One region of the Modicisalibacter sp. genome, then DNA from elsewhere that is predicted to be linked to it. Evidence: predicted binding sites of a transcription regulator. Region 1 holds the regulator's gene; the other holds the start of a gene.

Region 1 (7,300 bases):
CCAACGATGACACCCCACACCGATACCGCGAGCGCCACGGCGCCGACGCCGCGCTACAGCTACGTCAGCGGCATCAGCCACCAGCCGCTGAAGGGCGAGACCATCGGCGACTGCTTCGACGCCATCGTCGACAGTCATCCCGAACGAGACGCGCTGATCAGCCGCCACCAGCGCCAGCGCTATACCTGGCGCGAGCTTCAGGACATCGTCGACCGTACCGCCCGCGCCTACATGGCGATCGGCGTGGAAAAGGGCGACCGGGTGGGCATCTGGGCCACCAACCGCAGCGAATGGGCCATCACCCAGTTCGCCACGGCGAAGATCGGCGCCATTCTGGTCAACATCAACCCCAGCTACCGTACCCACGAGCTGGAGTACGCCCTGCGCCAGTCCGGCACATCGACCCTGGTGCTGCAGGGCGCCTTCAAGACCTCGCGCTACGCCGACATGATCGCCGAGCTGGTCCCGCAGCTCAGCAAGGCCGGCACGCCCCTTACCAGCGAGCGACTGCCCGCGCTCAAGCGGGTGATCTGCCTCGACGAGGACTGGGCCCTGCCCGGCATGCTGACCTGGGACGGCCTCCTCTCCCGCGCCGATGCCGTCAGCGCGGCGGCGCTGGCCGAGCGTCAGGCGATACTGCAGTTCGACGAGCCGATCAACATTCAGTACACCTCCGGCACCACCGGCGCGCCCAAGGGGGCCACCCTCTCCCACCACAATATTCTCAACAACGGCTACTTCGTCGCCGAGCGCATCGGCCTCACCGATGCGGACCGCATGGTCATCCCGGTGCCGCTCTATCACTGCTTCGGCATGGTGATGGGCAACCTGGGCTGCATGACCCACGGCGCGGCGATGATCTATCCGAGCGAAGGTTTCGACCCGCTGGCGACGCTGACCGCCGTCGCCGAGGAGCGCGCCACGGCCCTGTACGGCGTGCCGACCATGTTCATCGCCGAGCTCGAGCACCCCGAGTTTCCCACCTTCGACCTGAGCTCGTTGCGTACCGGCATCATGGCAGGCTCCATCTGCCCCATCGAGGTCATGCGCCAGGTCATCGACAAGCTGCACATGAAGGAAGTCAGCATCTGCTACGGCATGACCGAAACCAGCCCCGTCAGCCTGCAGACCCAGACCGACGCCCCGCTCGACAAGCGGGTCACCACGGTGGGCACCATCCATCCGCATCAGGAGGTCAAGCTGGTCGACCCGGCGACCGGACGCATCGTCCCCCGCGGCGAGCGCGGCGAACTCTGCACCCGCGGTTACAGCGTGATGCTGGGTTACTGGGAAAATCCGGAAGCCACCGCGAAGTCGATCGACGCCGCCGGCTGGATGCACACCGGCGATCTGGCACAGATGGACGACGAGGGCTATGTCGCGATCACCGGACGCATCAAGGACATGATCATTCGCGGTGGCGAGAACATCTATCCGCGCGAGATCGAGGATTTCCTCTATACCCATCCGGCCATTTCCGATGTACAGGTCATCGGGGTGCCCGACGAGAAGTACGGCGAGGAAGTGATGGCCTGGGTCAAGTTGATCGAGGGCGAAAGCCTCGATGAAGAGGGGCTCAGGGTGTTCTGCAAGGGGCGCATCGCCCACTACAAGATTCCGCGCTACGTGAAGTTCGTCGACGTCTTCCCGATGACGGTGACCGGCAAGATTCAGAAGTACAAGATGCGCGAGGTAGCGAGCCAGGAGCTGGGACTCTAGAGGGGAAGGCCCGCTCGGCAGAAAGCCAGGCGGGCCATCGCCTCACATCCCCTTGGGTGCGAAGATGCCCGGCGCGTTGCGCCAGTAGCCCTTGTAGTCCATGCCGAAGCCGAACACGTAACGGTCCTCGACCTCGAGGCCACAATAATCCGCCTTGAGCCCCGGCACGGCCTTGCGATCGTGGCGCTTGTCCACCAGCACGGCCGTGGACACGCTGGCCGCCTGCGCCTCGCGGCAATACTCGAGAATCGCCGCCAGGGTGGCGCCTTCGTCGAGGATGTCGTCGACGATCACCACATGACGGCCGGCCATGGGAATCTCCGGCGACACCCGCCAGAACAGCTCACCGCCCCGGGTACGCCCGCGGTAGCGCGTGGCATGCAGATAATCCACCTCGAGCGGGAAGCCCAACCGCGTCAGCAGGTGGCCGGTGGTAATCAGGCCGCCGTTCATCACGCAGTAGAAGACCGGCAGCTTGTCGCCCAGACGCTCGGTCATGGCCTCGGCCATGCGATCCAGCGCCGCCTCGACCTCGCTCTGACTGATCAGGCAATCGGCATTGTCCATGATCTCGCGCATGGAGTGCAGGGAGTCGTGGTGTTGGGTATCGAGTTCAGACATCGGAATCCTGGTCAGTGTCTCTGTCTTGGGAATCGCGGCGGGGAGGCGTGCCCCGGCGCGAGGAAGGCGGCGACGAGGGCGACTCGTCATGATGCCGGGTCGCCGAGGCTTCGCGGGCCGGCACCGGGGTCTCGGCGCGCGGCCCGGCGACATGCAGTTCACGGGCGGGAATCGCCACGACCGCGCCTGCCTCGGTGGCGATGTCGGCGCAGCGCAGCAGCACCGCTTCCTGAATGGCCTGATGCGTCGCCCAGTCGGTGGTCCGGGTGTAGGCATGAATCAGGATGTCCAGGTTGGACTCGCCGAAATGCTGAAAATAGGCCATGCACAGGTCATCGCTCTCGATGTCGTCGTGCTGCTCGAGGTACTCGCGAATGCGCCGGGTCACTGACGCCACCTTGTCGAGGTCGGCGTAACGCAGGCCGATTCGCTCCTTGATGCGCCGGTTGTGCATGCGTGATGGATTCACCACCACCATCGAGCCGAACATCATGTTGGGCACGTACAACGGGCGGGTGTCGAAACCGCGTATCCGGGTCAGGCGCCAGCCGATATCTTCGACGACGCCCTCGATGTCCCGGTCCGGCGAGCGAATCCAGTCACCCACCTTGAAAGGGTTGTCGAGATGAATCGCCAGCCCGCCGAAGAAGTTGGCCAGCACGTTGCGCGCGGCAAAGCCGACCACCAGCCCGCCGACGCCACCGAAGGCCAGCAGCCCGGACGGCGACATGCCCAGCGCCTGCAGCGCCGCCAGCACCACCAGGGTCAGGATCAGCGCGCCGACCAGCTTGCTGATCGCCGAGGCCATGGACGCATCGAGCGGCCGGGCGGGATGCCGGGGCGGCGGAAACACCAGGCGCCGCTCCACCTCACGGGTCAGGCGGATACCGAACCAGCCGAGCATGACCAGCGTGAACAGCCACAGCGCAGTCGGTGCATGGGCAGCCACCCAGGTCAGAGACAGCCGTTTGCCGACCAGCCCCGTCAGGGCGATCAGTGCCACACCCCAGATGCCCACCCACAGCGGCCGGCGAATCGCCCACAGGGCGACATCATCCCAGCGGCTGCGGGTGCGTGACAGCCACTGGGCCGCACGCCAGATCACCAGCCGCGTGAAGCCGTCGGCCAGCAGCGCCGTGGCGAGTATCACCAGCGGCGTCACCAGCGCGGTCGGCAACGACACATGGCGACTCACCCACTGCTCGAGCGGCGCCAGCACCTCCAGCACGTCAGTCCTCCCGTGGGGCCGGGTCGGTCTCGATCAGCCCTTCCAGCCGGGCATGAATGCGCCGCCAGCGCGACAGGGCCGGCAGCGAGGCCAGGTCGGGGCGCGCCCGACTGTAGCGCAGCCGGGCCGGCCGCTTGGTGGTACGGCCGACACAGGCGTCGAGTACCGCCTGCGCGGCCGGGCGGTCGTTGCAGACCAGCACCATGTCGCAGCCGGCTCCCAGTGCCTCGCGGGCCCGCTCGGCGGGACCGCCGGCCACGTGCGCGCCGGCCATCGACAGGTCGTCGGAGAAGATCGTGCCCTTGAAGCCCAGATCCTCGCGCAGCATGCCCAGCCAGCTCGGCGAGAAGCCCGCCGGACGGGCATCGAAGGCCGGGTAGACTACATGGGCGGGCATGATCCCTTCCAGGCGCCCGGCCAGCGACGCGAAGGGGATCAGGTCATGCTCGCGCAGTGCCTGCAGCGAACGCGGGTCTTCGGGCAGCTCGTGATGCGAATCGGCGGCGACCCCGCCATGGCCGGGAAAGTGCTTGCCCACGGCCACCATGCCGGCCTCGTGCAGCCCGTCGACGAAAGCCCCCGCCATGGCCGCCACCGCATGGGGATCGCGGGAGAAACTGCGGTCGCCGATCACGCTGGACACCCCGGCATCGACATCGAGCACCGGCGCGAACGTCAGATCCAGCCCGCACGCCGCCATCTCCAGACCGATCAGCCAGCCCGCATCGTGGCAGAACTGCCGCGCCCGCTCCGGGTCGTCAACATAGCAGCGTCCCAGCCGGCCCATCGACGGCAGCCGGGTGACGCCCTCACACAACCGCTGCACGCGCCCGCCCTCCTGGTCGATGGCCAGCAGCAGATCGCCACGCAGGCGACGGATCGCGTCGCACAGCCTGCGCACCTGGGCGGCATCGACGATATTGCGCGCAAAGAGGATGACGCCCCCGACCTCGGGACGTTGCAGCAGCTCGCGCTCCTCGCGCGTCAGGGTGGTGCCTTCGAGATCCAGCATCACCGGACCGATGGGTTGGGTCATAAGCGATGTCCTTGCCCGTGAAGGGGGCCGATTCTAGACCAATGGCGTAGTCGACGACAGCGTATCCGTGTTCACGCGTGCAGCCAGACCGGCGTACCGGGCGGCGCCAGCTCGCCCAGCCTCAGCAGGGTCGCGTCACGCAGCCGGATGCAGCCGTGCGAGGCGGGATACCCCATCGGCTCGCTTTCCGGCGTGCCGTGCAGGTAAATATAGCGGCGCTGGGAATCGACGCTGCCGCCGCGATTGAGGCCCCGCTCGAGACCGCAGAGCCAGAAGATGCGTGTCAGGATCCAGTCACGCTCGGGATGCTCGGCGGCCAGGGCCGATGAGTACACCTCGCCGGTAGGCCGACGGCCGCGGAACACGCAGCCCACCGGCTGGCCGTCGCCGATCACCGCGCGTATATAGTGCCAGCCCAGCGGCGTCCCCCCGCTGCCCTCGGCCTGGCCGGCCCCGGCAGCGGCCGTGGAGACGGCGTGCGCTTCCAGACACTCGCGGCCGCACCAGACGTTGAGCGCCTGACGCGCCACATCGACCTCCAGCCACACCCCGTCTTCCGGCGGCAGGGTTTCCAGTCGCGGCGTGGCCAGGCTCATACCGCCACCGCCTGCGGCGGCTCGGGAAGCGGCGCATTCATGCCGGCCACCACCACCGGGCGCAGGCGACGAATCAGGTCGCGTACGCTGACATGCTCCCCGTAGTCCTTCTCGGCGATGTCGCGCAGCGCGTCCAGCCCCGACAGCGTGAAGATCACCGTGCCCAGCATGAAATGCAGGCGCCAGAAGCGTTCGGCATCCGGCAGCTCCGGCGTGGCCCGGCGCACCAGTTCGGTGAAGCGGGTGAAGACGCTGCCGTAGTGCTGCTGAATATAGCCGCGCAGGTGCCCCTGGGCCTGGGTGTAGGCCAGCCCCAGCAGCCGCATGAAGACCTTGAGACTGTTGCGCTCGGCGGGCACTTCCAGCACCGTCCGCGCCATGCTCTCCAGCAACACTTCGAGCGGGATCGGGCGGCCATCGTACTCCCGCTCGAGCGCGTCCAGGGTTGCATGGAAACGCTCGGTGAAGGGATCCAGGTAACGTGCGAACACGGCCTGGATCAGCGCCTTCTTGGAGCCGAAATGGTAGTTCACGGCCGCGAGATTGACCTTGGCCTTGCTGGTGATGGTGCGCAACGACGTCTCGGCAAAGCCGCGCTCGGCGAACAGCACTTCGGCGGTGTTGAGAATGCGAGTCACCGTGTCGGTCTGAGCCATGCTATATCCCTGCCTGCTGATAAACGGCTGTTTGAAACGTTATTGGAATTCTACTCGGCTTACCAAAAGACAACAATCCGTGGCGTTTCAAACACGCTCGCGCGGCCCCGCGCCTCACCGCTCGCAATTACTGGATACAATGCCATGCTGTATACTTAGCCACATACTCACATCGCCAGCGACCAGCGGAGGCCGCATGACCCGCTCTCTCACCCCGCGCCAGCAGAATGTCTATGACTTCATCGTCAAGACCATGAACGAGCTGGGTTATCCGCCGACCCGCGCCGAGATCGCCCGGGCGTTGGGCTTTCGCTCGCCCAACGCCGCCGAGGAACACCTTCGCGCGCTGAAGCGCAAGGGCGTGATCCGCATGATTCCGGGCACGTCGCGCGGCATTCGCCTGCCGCCACAGGAGGCGGAAGCCGCCCCCGACGGCGAGCCGGGCCTGCCCGTCATCGGCGAAGTCGCCGCCGGCAGCCCGATCCTCGCGGCCGCCCACATCGACCGCTACTGTCCGCTGTCCCCCGACTTCTTCTCGCCCCGCGCCGACTACCTGCTGCGCGTGCGCGGCCTGTCGATGCGCGACGTGGGAATCCTCGAGGGCGATCTGCTCGCGGTACACCGCACCAATCGCGTTCGCGACGGCCAGATCGTGGTCGCCCGGCTGGAGGATGACGTTACCGTCAAGCGCTTCCAACGCCGGGGTCATCACGTGACCCTGCTGCCCGAGAACACCGATTTCGACCCGATCGAACTCGACCTGCGCCAGGACTCTCTGGAAATCGAAGGCATCGGCGTCGGCGTCATCCGTGGCGGCAACGGCCAGGCGCTCAACTGAGTCGCGAGCCCCGCGCATGCGCAAGATCCTGCATGCCGACTGCGACTGCTTCTATGCCGCGATCGAGATGCGCGACAATCCCGCGCTGCGCGACATCCCGCTGGCGATCGGCGGCACGGCGGCCCAGCGCGGCGTCATCGCCACCTGCAACTATCCGGCGCGCGCCTTCGGCATCCACTCGGCGATGCCCACGGCACGTGCCCTGCGGCTGTGCCCGGACCTGACCCTGCTGCCACCGGACTTTCCCCGCTACCGCGAGGTGTCCGAACGCATTCAGGCGATCTTCCGCGAGCTGACGCCACGAATCGAGCCACTTTCGCTCGACGAGGCCTATCTCGACGTCAGCGAGGTCCGTCGTTTCCGGGGCAGCGCCACCTGGATGGCCCGCTGGCTCAAGGAGGAAACGCGCCGGCGCACCGGCATCACGCTCTCGGTGGGCGTGGCGCCCAGCAAGTTTCTCGCCAAGATCGCCAGTGACTGGGACAAGCCCGACGGCCTGACAGTCATCCCCCCGGAGGCCGTCGAGAACTTCATCACCGAGCTTCCGGTGGACCGGCTTCACGGCGTGGGGCCGGCCACCGCGGCCCGGCTGGCGGCGCTGAACAT
Region 2 (7,300 bases), on a different contig from region 1:
GATAAATTAAAGAGTCGTAGAAGCTCAAAAAAATATAATAAATTACTGGTGACGCAAGGGAGAGGGTATGAACCAAGCTGTAAATGTCTTGACTGGCAATTTTCCTTTTGAAGGTGTGATTATAGAGAAGTTGATGATCCACCATGTGTTTGCGCCAGCCGAGGATAAAACTCGGGTGCCGCCTGCAATTAAAAAGCATTTTATTAATTTGAATGCTGAAGAGAAGTCGGCTCTTCAAAGCCGTGTGACTGCCGCGCTTGGCAATAAGTCCCATGGCATTGAGATGAGCATTGATCAGGCGGATGAAGGGAGTTTTTTTCAAATTGCAGCAGAAATGCTGCACTGTGATGTAGACCGCTTTATTGAGCTTTCAGAAGTTTTAGCAAATAATTTGACTGATGCTCTGACGAGAAAGATTCCGGGTGGAGTTATGGCGATCATCTCTGGGCGGGTTGGTGAGCATGCCAGACCGTTTGTCTCAGTGATAAAAGCAGAGTTTCAAGATGGATTTACCACTGAGGCTGTAGATGATCAAACGGTAGCTTTGAACTATGTTAGAGACATTTTTCTTACTGAAGCTCAGAAGCTCTATAAGATTGGCTGCTTAGTTGAGACTGTTTCGGCCCCTCCGGAAAATGGAAGGTATAATAAATCAAATTATAGAGCGTTTTTGTTCGATCATTTGCTGACCAGTGTTGAGACGCGAACTGCAGCTTCATATTTTTATAATACTTTTCTTGGCATGGGGATTAGCTCTTCTTCCAAAAAGCTAACGCAAAATTTTTATGAGTATACTGTTGACTACATCAACTCTCTAGATGTTGATGAAGGTAAGAAATTTGATTATGTAGAGTCGTTGCGGGCAGAGCTTAAAAGTCAAACTGCTATCGTTAGTTCAGCAGATTTTGCCGAAAAGTATCTTGAAGAAGATCACTCTGAAGCCTATGTTGATTACATGCAGGATCGAGGCTTCCCTCAGGGTGGCGTTGAGAAGGATGTAGAGTATATTGAGTCTAAGCTCAGGAAGAAAAGAAAGGTCAATTTCACCTCGGGCATTTCCATAACGGGGCCTTCTGATGACTTCCAGAACTTGGTTACAGTAGAAGAGCGTGGTGACAATGATACTTTAGTTAGAATTCAGGGTAATGTAAGTGACCTAGGATGACTACTGAAGAAGAGTTTGCAGAGTATCTTGAGTCCATAAGGCCTGCTTTGCAGGCCTGGGGAGACTATGTCAGCGAAATCGTTAAGCACGAAATTTCTAACCGGCTTGGCGCACTGTCTCCCCAGTTTTTAAAAATTGACGCTACTCCAAGAGTGAAAGCCGTAAATTCGGCGTTGAATAAAATAAGTATAAAGCAATACGATGATCCTAAGACGCAAATGACAGATCTCGTTGGGGTAAGGTTTGTGGTTCTCACTACAGACGACCTATGCCTTGTCGAAAAAATTATTGAGCATCAAGACTGGGGGTGGGAAGTATCTAAAGATTTTGCACTCGATATAGAGGTGAGTCCAAAAGTATTTGACTACCAATCTAAACATTACGAGGTTCGGCCTAAAAGGGACTTGGACGTCGGTGGAGTAAGGGTACCCGATTTTATTTGTTGTGAAGTTCAAGTAAGGACTCTGCTTCAGCACGCATATGCTGAGCTGGTGCATGATAATATCTATAAAGCTAAAGGGGTGGTGCCTCCCTCAGCGGAAAGATATGTTTCAAGAAGCATGGCTTTGATGGAAACCACAGATGAAATATTTTGTACAGCTTTGCAAAAGCTGCAGGCAGAGAATTATAAGCGGGATTCCGTGATCAAGGTCTTGGAGAAGGTTTTTTCAGAAGACTTTGGGTTGCAAGTTGATGATCCTGATAGACAGCTGCACTTTGCGGTTTTGGAAAGTTATGCTGATGCAGTTGAGGAGTTTTCTTCTGAGAGGTTAAGAGATATTTTTGATAAGAAGAAATTTATCAGGCATTTTGTTGAGGATCGTTATGGAGAGTTTTATTTCTTCAGGCAGCCGATCGTTCTTTTTGTGTATTATATTATTTCAGTTTACGGAATGACATACTTTTGGAGTAATTGGCCGCTTTCTGTTTACAATAAAGAAGTGAAATATGTGGCTAATGACCTTGGCGAATCTTTTACTCCTCATGGACGCTGAAGAATCAACTAAACATTATGTGCGGCCGCTTAGCTCTCTATAGCCTATATCCCAAGCTCTCCCAGGCCCTGCGCCTGCCGCTGGGGCCTCGGAAACTGACACCGCGCTACAATGTGGCGCCGGGCACTTGGATCACCGCGGTGCGCCATCCTAGCGATGATGCGCCGCTGGTGATGGACGAGGTGTGGTGGGGCTACCGGCCGCACTGGGCGAAAGAGAAGGCACCGGAGCCCATCAACGCCACCGTCGAGAAGGTGGCCACCTCCAACTACTTCAAAGGGGCGTTCGCCCATCACCGCTGCCTGGTGCCGGCGGATGGCTGGTACGAGTGGCTGCTGGTGGACGGGAAGAAGCAGCCGCACTTCCTGTGCCGCGAGGATCGCGAGCCGATCTGGCTGGCGGGCATCTGGAGCGAGCGGCCGGACGGCAAGCCCGGCTGCGCGATCCTCACCGAGCCGGCCCGCGGCGTGGCGGCAAAGATCCACTTCCGCATGCCCCTGGCCCTGGACGAGGAGAGCCTCGAGCCATGGCTCGATCCTCTCCTGACTGATCGCGAGACGATCCGCCACATCGTCCACCACCTGCCCCCCGAGCGGATCACCCACTGGCCGGTGAGTACCCGGGTGAACAAGCCCACTCAGGATGACGCGGAACTGATCGATCCCGTCGACGCCTGACCGATCCAGTGCTCGGTAGCGTGGCCGCAGGCATGGCAGACGACGCGGTAATGCCTGCTTTCCAGCTTCTCCAGTGTGAACGTCGCCCATTGTGGGCCGTTCTGCGCGGATCTCGACGGCTCCGCAGGGGCACATCATCACCCAGCGTCCCATGGGAACCGGCATCAGTGTGATCTCTGGCATGGTGAATCCTCCCCGTTGCTTTCAGGCTAGATGGGGGGAGGAAAGCGCTATGTAGGTGTAGGACATCCGCGACATCATGCGTCATGGATCTCTTATGCCGCTGTCAGGTTCTGGCCTTGGGCAACTCTCGCCACTGCGTGGTCCACCTCGGCGTGCGGTGCGCGCAGCGCAGGTGCCAGGCGGCGTTCTGACGCGGCACGCCCAGGCGTACCGTTCCCTTGCCCATCCTCCCGTTCAGCTCGTCCAGGGCGGCCATCAGTTGGTGGTCGCGTTCGCGCTGGACTTCCCGCTCGGGCGTGTCGAGCAGCGAGAGCTGCTCGCGGTTGGCGTCCACCAGGTCGAGCAGCATTACGCCGGCCTTCATAAAGCGATACCCGCGGCGATAGATCGCCTCGAGCCCCTGCTGCGCGGCGGCCAGGATCGGCCGGCTGTCGTCGCTGGGCTCGGGCAGCTCGACGACGACGCTGGGCGAGTACTGGGGCAGGTCGGACCGGTGGCGGTTGGTCTTGAGGAACACGAGCACGGCGCGGGCGTGGCTGTCCTGCTGGCGGAGCTTCTCGGCGCCGCGCTGGGCGTGCTGGCGGATGGCGTCCTGCAGCTCGCCCAGCTCGCCGGTCAGGCGGCCAAAGGAGCGCGAGGTCATGATGCGCTGGCGGGGCTCGCTGGCGTCGTTGAGCTCGATGCAGGGCGTGCCTTGGAGCTCGCGCACGGTGCGTTCGAGGGTGACGGAGTAGCGTCGGCGGATGGCCTTGGGGTCGGCCTGGCGGAGATCCCAGGCGGTCTCGATGCCCTGAATGGCCAGCCGCTCGACCAGCCGGCGGCCGACGCCCCAGACGTCGCCCAGGGCGGTGCGCTCGAGCAGGCGTCGTGTGTCGTCGCCGTCGGCGTGCATCACGCACACCCCGTCGAATTCCGGCAGATTCTTGGCGGCGCGGTTGGCCAGCTTGGCCAAGGTGCGGGTGGGCGCCACGCCCACGCAGACAGGGATGCCGGTGAACTGGCGCACGTTGCGGTAGAGCGTGCGCGCGAGTGCCTGGGTGGTGGCGGCGTCGAAGTCGTCGAACCTGACGAACATCTCGTCGATGGAGTAGGGCTCGACGCCGGCGGAGAACTCCTCGAGGACCTCGCGCACCCGGGCGCTCATGTCGCCGTAGAGCTCGTAGTTGGAGGAGAGTAGGTGAATGCGGCCCTGGTTGACCCACTGCTGCAGCTCGAAGGCTGGGGTGCCCATCTCGACGCCCAGGGCCTTGAGCTCGTTGGAGCGGGCGATCACGCAGCCGTCGTTGTTGGACATCACGCCCACCGGCAGGCCCTCGAGCCGCGGCTGGAAGACGCGCTCGCAGCTGACGTAGAAGTTGTTGCAGTCCACCAACCCGATCATACGGCGTACTCGTGGATGACCGAGCGCACCACGCCCCATACCTGGCAGTCGAGGTTGGCGAGCGGGATCGGCGCGTACTGGCTGTTGCCGGAGCACAGGTAGGGCCGCTTCCCGATCATCTCGTAGCGCTTCACGATCACCTCGCCGTCGACCAGGGCGACGACGATGTGTCCGGGGCGGGCGTCGATCGAGCGGTCCACCACCAGGGTGTCGCCGTCCTGGATGCCGAACTCGACCATGCTGTCACCGGTGACGGTCATAAAAAACGTGGCCGCGGGGCGCTTCACCAGCCGCTCGTTGAGGTCGAGCGTGCGGCCGACGTAGTCCTCCGCCGGCGAGGGGAAGCCGGAGATGCCGGCGCGGATGGTGGCCAGCGGATGGGGCAGGGCGCTGTACGGCGGTGCCGGGTGCGGATGGCGGATCTCGGGATCGCGCATGGCGGTTCCTCTTGTCAAATACTGTTCATTTATACAGTATTCGACAGCAGCACACCCTTAGGCAAACGCTAATATGAACAGCAGTCAGGGGGAACAAGCGGCCGGGCCCGGCATGGCGCGGATTGTGGCAGGATCACGAATTGGCAGGAATGAACATTTACCGGATGCTGGATCACAATCCAGCATCCTGAAGGACAGCAGCTACATCCTGTCGTCATTCTCAATATATCCGTCCTTGCCATAATTTTTATCGATGAAATTTTCAATGAGCTCGTCCTGATCACTGTCCAGCTCATCTATAGGTGTGCCCTCAAAATCTAATGCTCGCATAGCTTCCTTCAGCACCTCCGGGCGTATCATAGTCATAGCGTGCACCTCCTGTGTGAAATGGCTTTAGTGGGAACGCAAGCTATGGGGGCTGGAGTCTGTAAATTCAATCGCCCTAATAAAAAAATATGTGCTGGGCATCTAGCCCCTCCATGATGGAGGGGCTTAACGTATGCGCTTTACACAAGGTCTCGCTCGGCAAACGAAACGCAGGCATCCAAGCCGATCACCAAATGGTCAACGACGCGAATCTCCACCAGTCCCAGTGCCTCCTTCAGCCGCTGGGTGATGCGTCGGTCGGCGTCACTGGGTTCGGGATCACCCGAGGGATGGTTGTGAACCAGGATCACTGCAGCAGCGTTGCAGGCCAGGGCATGCTTGACCACTTCACGCGGGTAGACGCTCGCTGAGTCGATGGTGCCGCGAAACAGCTCCTCGAAGCAGATTACCCGATGTTGGCTGTCGAGGAACAGGGCGCTGAAGACCTCGTGCTCGTAGTCCTGCAGCAGCACCTGCAGGTACTCGAACGCGAGAGCTGGCTGGGTGATCTTGCGTCCTTTGGCCAGTCGGCGACGAGCGAATGCCTTGGCGATGTTTAAGAGCTCCGATTCAGTCACCGTGTCGGTGATGCGATAGGTGCCGGCGGTCTCGCCGGCACTCAGCTTGCGGTGGTGCATGGTGTTGCTCCTTAGGCCGCCATGACCATGGCCATGCGGCGTTCCAGCTCCTCATAGAACGCCTCGACGCGTTCGGCGATGGTGCGGATCATCACCTCGTCCCGGTAGGCGCGCTTCACGAACAGCGGCATGCCTGGCCAGTAGCTGACGAAGTCGATCCACTCGCACTCGCTGACCCACAGCCCGCCTTGGCACTGAGCGACGTGCTCCTGGGGCAGCTCGTCGGTCAGCAGTAGCTCGATCTGGTACTTGGGCAGCTTGGTCTTGATTTCGACTAGGCCATTGCTGTCGACCAGGCAGTCAGGCGAGTAGCCCACCCCGTGGTTGAGGATGATGCCGACCTGCTCCAGTTGGGGCAGGCCGGCGGCCTCGTGATAGAGCTCCCGGGCCACGGGTTCCAGCTCATGACCGCGCTGGGTGTGAGCGTTGCCCTGGAAGGCATCGGAGGGCTCGCCGGTGATGCGCTCGCCGATCAGCTGATGCATGTAGCTCATCGCACCGGTACCGAAGCCTCCCGGCCCCTTGCCCTTGACCAGCAGAGTCTTCAGCTCGGACATGGTGACGATGCCCAGACGGGCGGCATGCCACTCGGGCGTGCCCTGTTCCAGTGTCAGGGTCTGCATGACGATCTCCTTCTCGATGACACGGCATAGGCCAGCGAGGGGAGGCCCCTCGCCGGCCGCTCAGTGATGTTGACGGTTGGGCTGGGCCCGCTTCTGCAGGGAGGCACGCAGCTTGTCGAAGTCACCACGGGGCACCTGCTGGGCGTCGCCGTACTTACCGACGAACCACTCCTGGGTCGCTGGGGGACAGGCGGCAATCAGCTGCCGGATCTGCCCGGCCTGGAAGGGCGTGACCAGATTCACCGGGGCGGCGGCGTGGCCGTTGTCGTCCTGGCCCCGGGTGGTGATGTTGAGCAGGGCGCAGAGCACGTAGCGCTTGCCATAGCTGGTAGAGGAACCGAAGGCCTGGACGGCGTTCTTGCTGCCGCTGGTATCGGCCGGCAACAGCATGCTGGTTTCTTCACGATGACCGTCCTGGTGCATCAGCACGCCGGTCACCTGAATGCCACGCTCCTGGGTCTGAATCCGGAAGCTCACCGCGAAGCCGTGCTTCTTCATGATCGGACGCACGGTATCGACGATGTCTTCTAGGGTGGCGTAGTGCCCGTTATTGGTCTTGCCACGCTCGGCGATGCTTGGCAGCTCGGTCTGCATGGCCGCCATGGCGGCGCTATAGGCCATCAGTGCCTGGCGGTCGAGCACCCGCTCCTGCATTTGCAACAGGCGCTCCATCTTGTCGATGTCGACCTCGGGATTGAGGGCGGCCCGCTCGATCACCTGGATGATCGCGGTGCTGTCCTGGGTTGCTTGAGCGATCGGTGTCTGGTCGGCGGTCTTGGGATGAATGGGGGTTGCCATGATGGCCTCCGTTATCGATAGCGTTGGATGACGTCAG

Evidence for each region. Region 1 encodes LexA, which represses DNA repair genes until DNA is damaged. Its sites were predicted from a motif close to TACTGTNTANNTANACAGTA; they were not measured.
Region 2: ACTCB7_RS04265 (LexA family protein) is a predicted target of LexA. The motif match lies at 4,858-4,877, and genes of this name have one in related genera.

Annotation. Positions count from the first base shown of each region.
Region 1 covers NZ_JBSREH010000025.1:78,494-85,793, reverse strand. The annotation lists gene ACTCB7_RS08675 (AMP-binding protein) at 7-1,719, shown strand; gene ACTCB7_RS08670 (hypoxanthine-guanine phosphoribosyltransferase) at 1,762-2,340, opposite strand; gene ACTCB7_RS08665 (mechanosensitive ion channel family protein) at 2,333-3,568, opposite strand; gene nagZ (beta-N-acetylhexosaminidase) at 3,570-4,604, opposite strand; gene ACTCB7_RS08655 (L,D-transpeptidase family protein) at 4,676-5,194, opposite strand; gene ACTCB7_RS08650 (TetR/AcrR family transcriptional regulator) at 5,197-5,856, opposite strand; gene lexA (transcriptional repressor LexA) at 6,053-6,694, shown strand; gene dinB (DNA polymerase IV) at 6,711-7,300, shown strand, end outside.
Region 2 covers NZ_JBSREH010000007.1:15,450-22,749, reverse strand. The annotation lists gene ACTCB7_RS04285 (nucleoid-associated protein) at 68-1,165, shown strand; gene ACTCB7_RS04280 (GTP pyrophosphokinase) at 1,162-2,160, shown strand; gene ACTCB7_RS04275 (SOS response-associated peptidase) at 2,178-2,837, shown strand; gene ACTCB7_RS04270 (Y-family DNA polymerase) at 3,124-4,401, opposite strand; gene ACTCB7_RS04265 (LexA family protein) at 4,398-4,838, opposite strand; gene ACTCB7_RS04260 (hypothetical protein) at 5,040-5,204, opposite strand; gene radC (RadC family protein) at 5,345-5,842, opposite strand; gene ACTCB7_RS04250 (lambda exonuclease family protein) at 5,854-6,465, opposite strand; gene ACTCB7_RS04245 (ERF family protein) at 6,526-7,263, opposite strand; gene ACTCB7_RS04240 (hypothetical protein) at 7,275-7,300, opposite strand, start outside.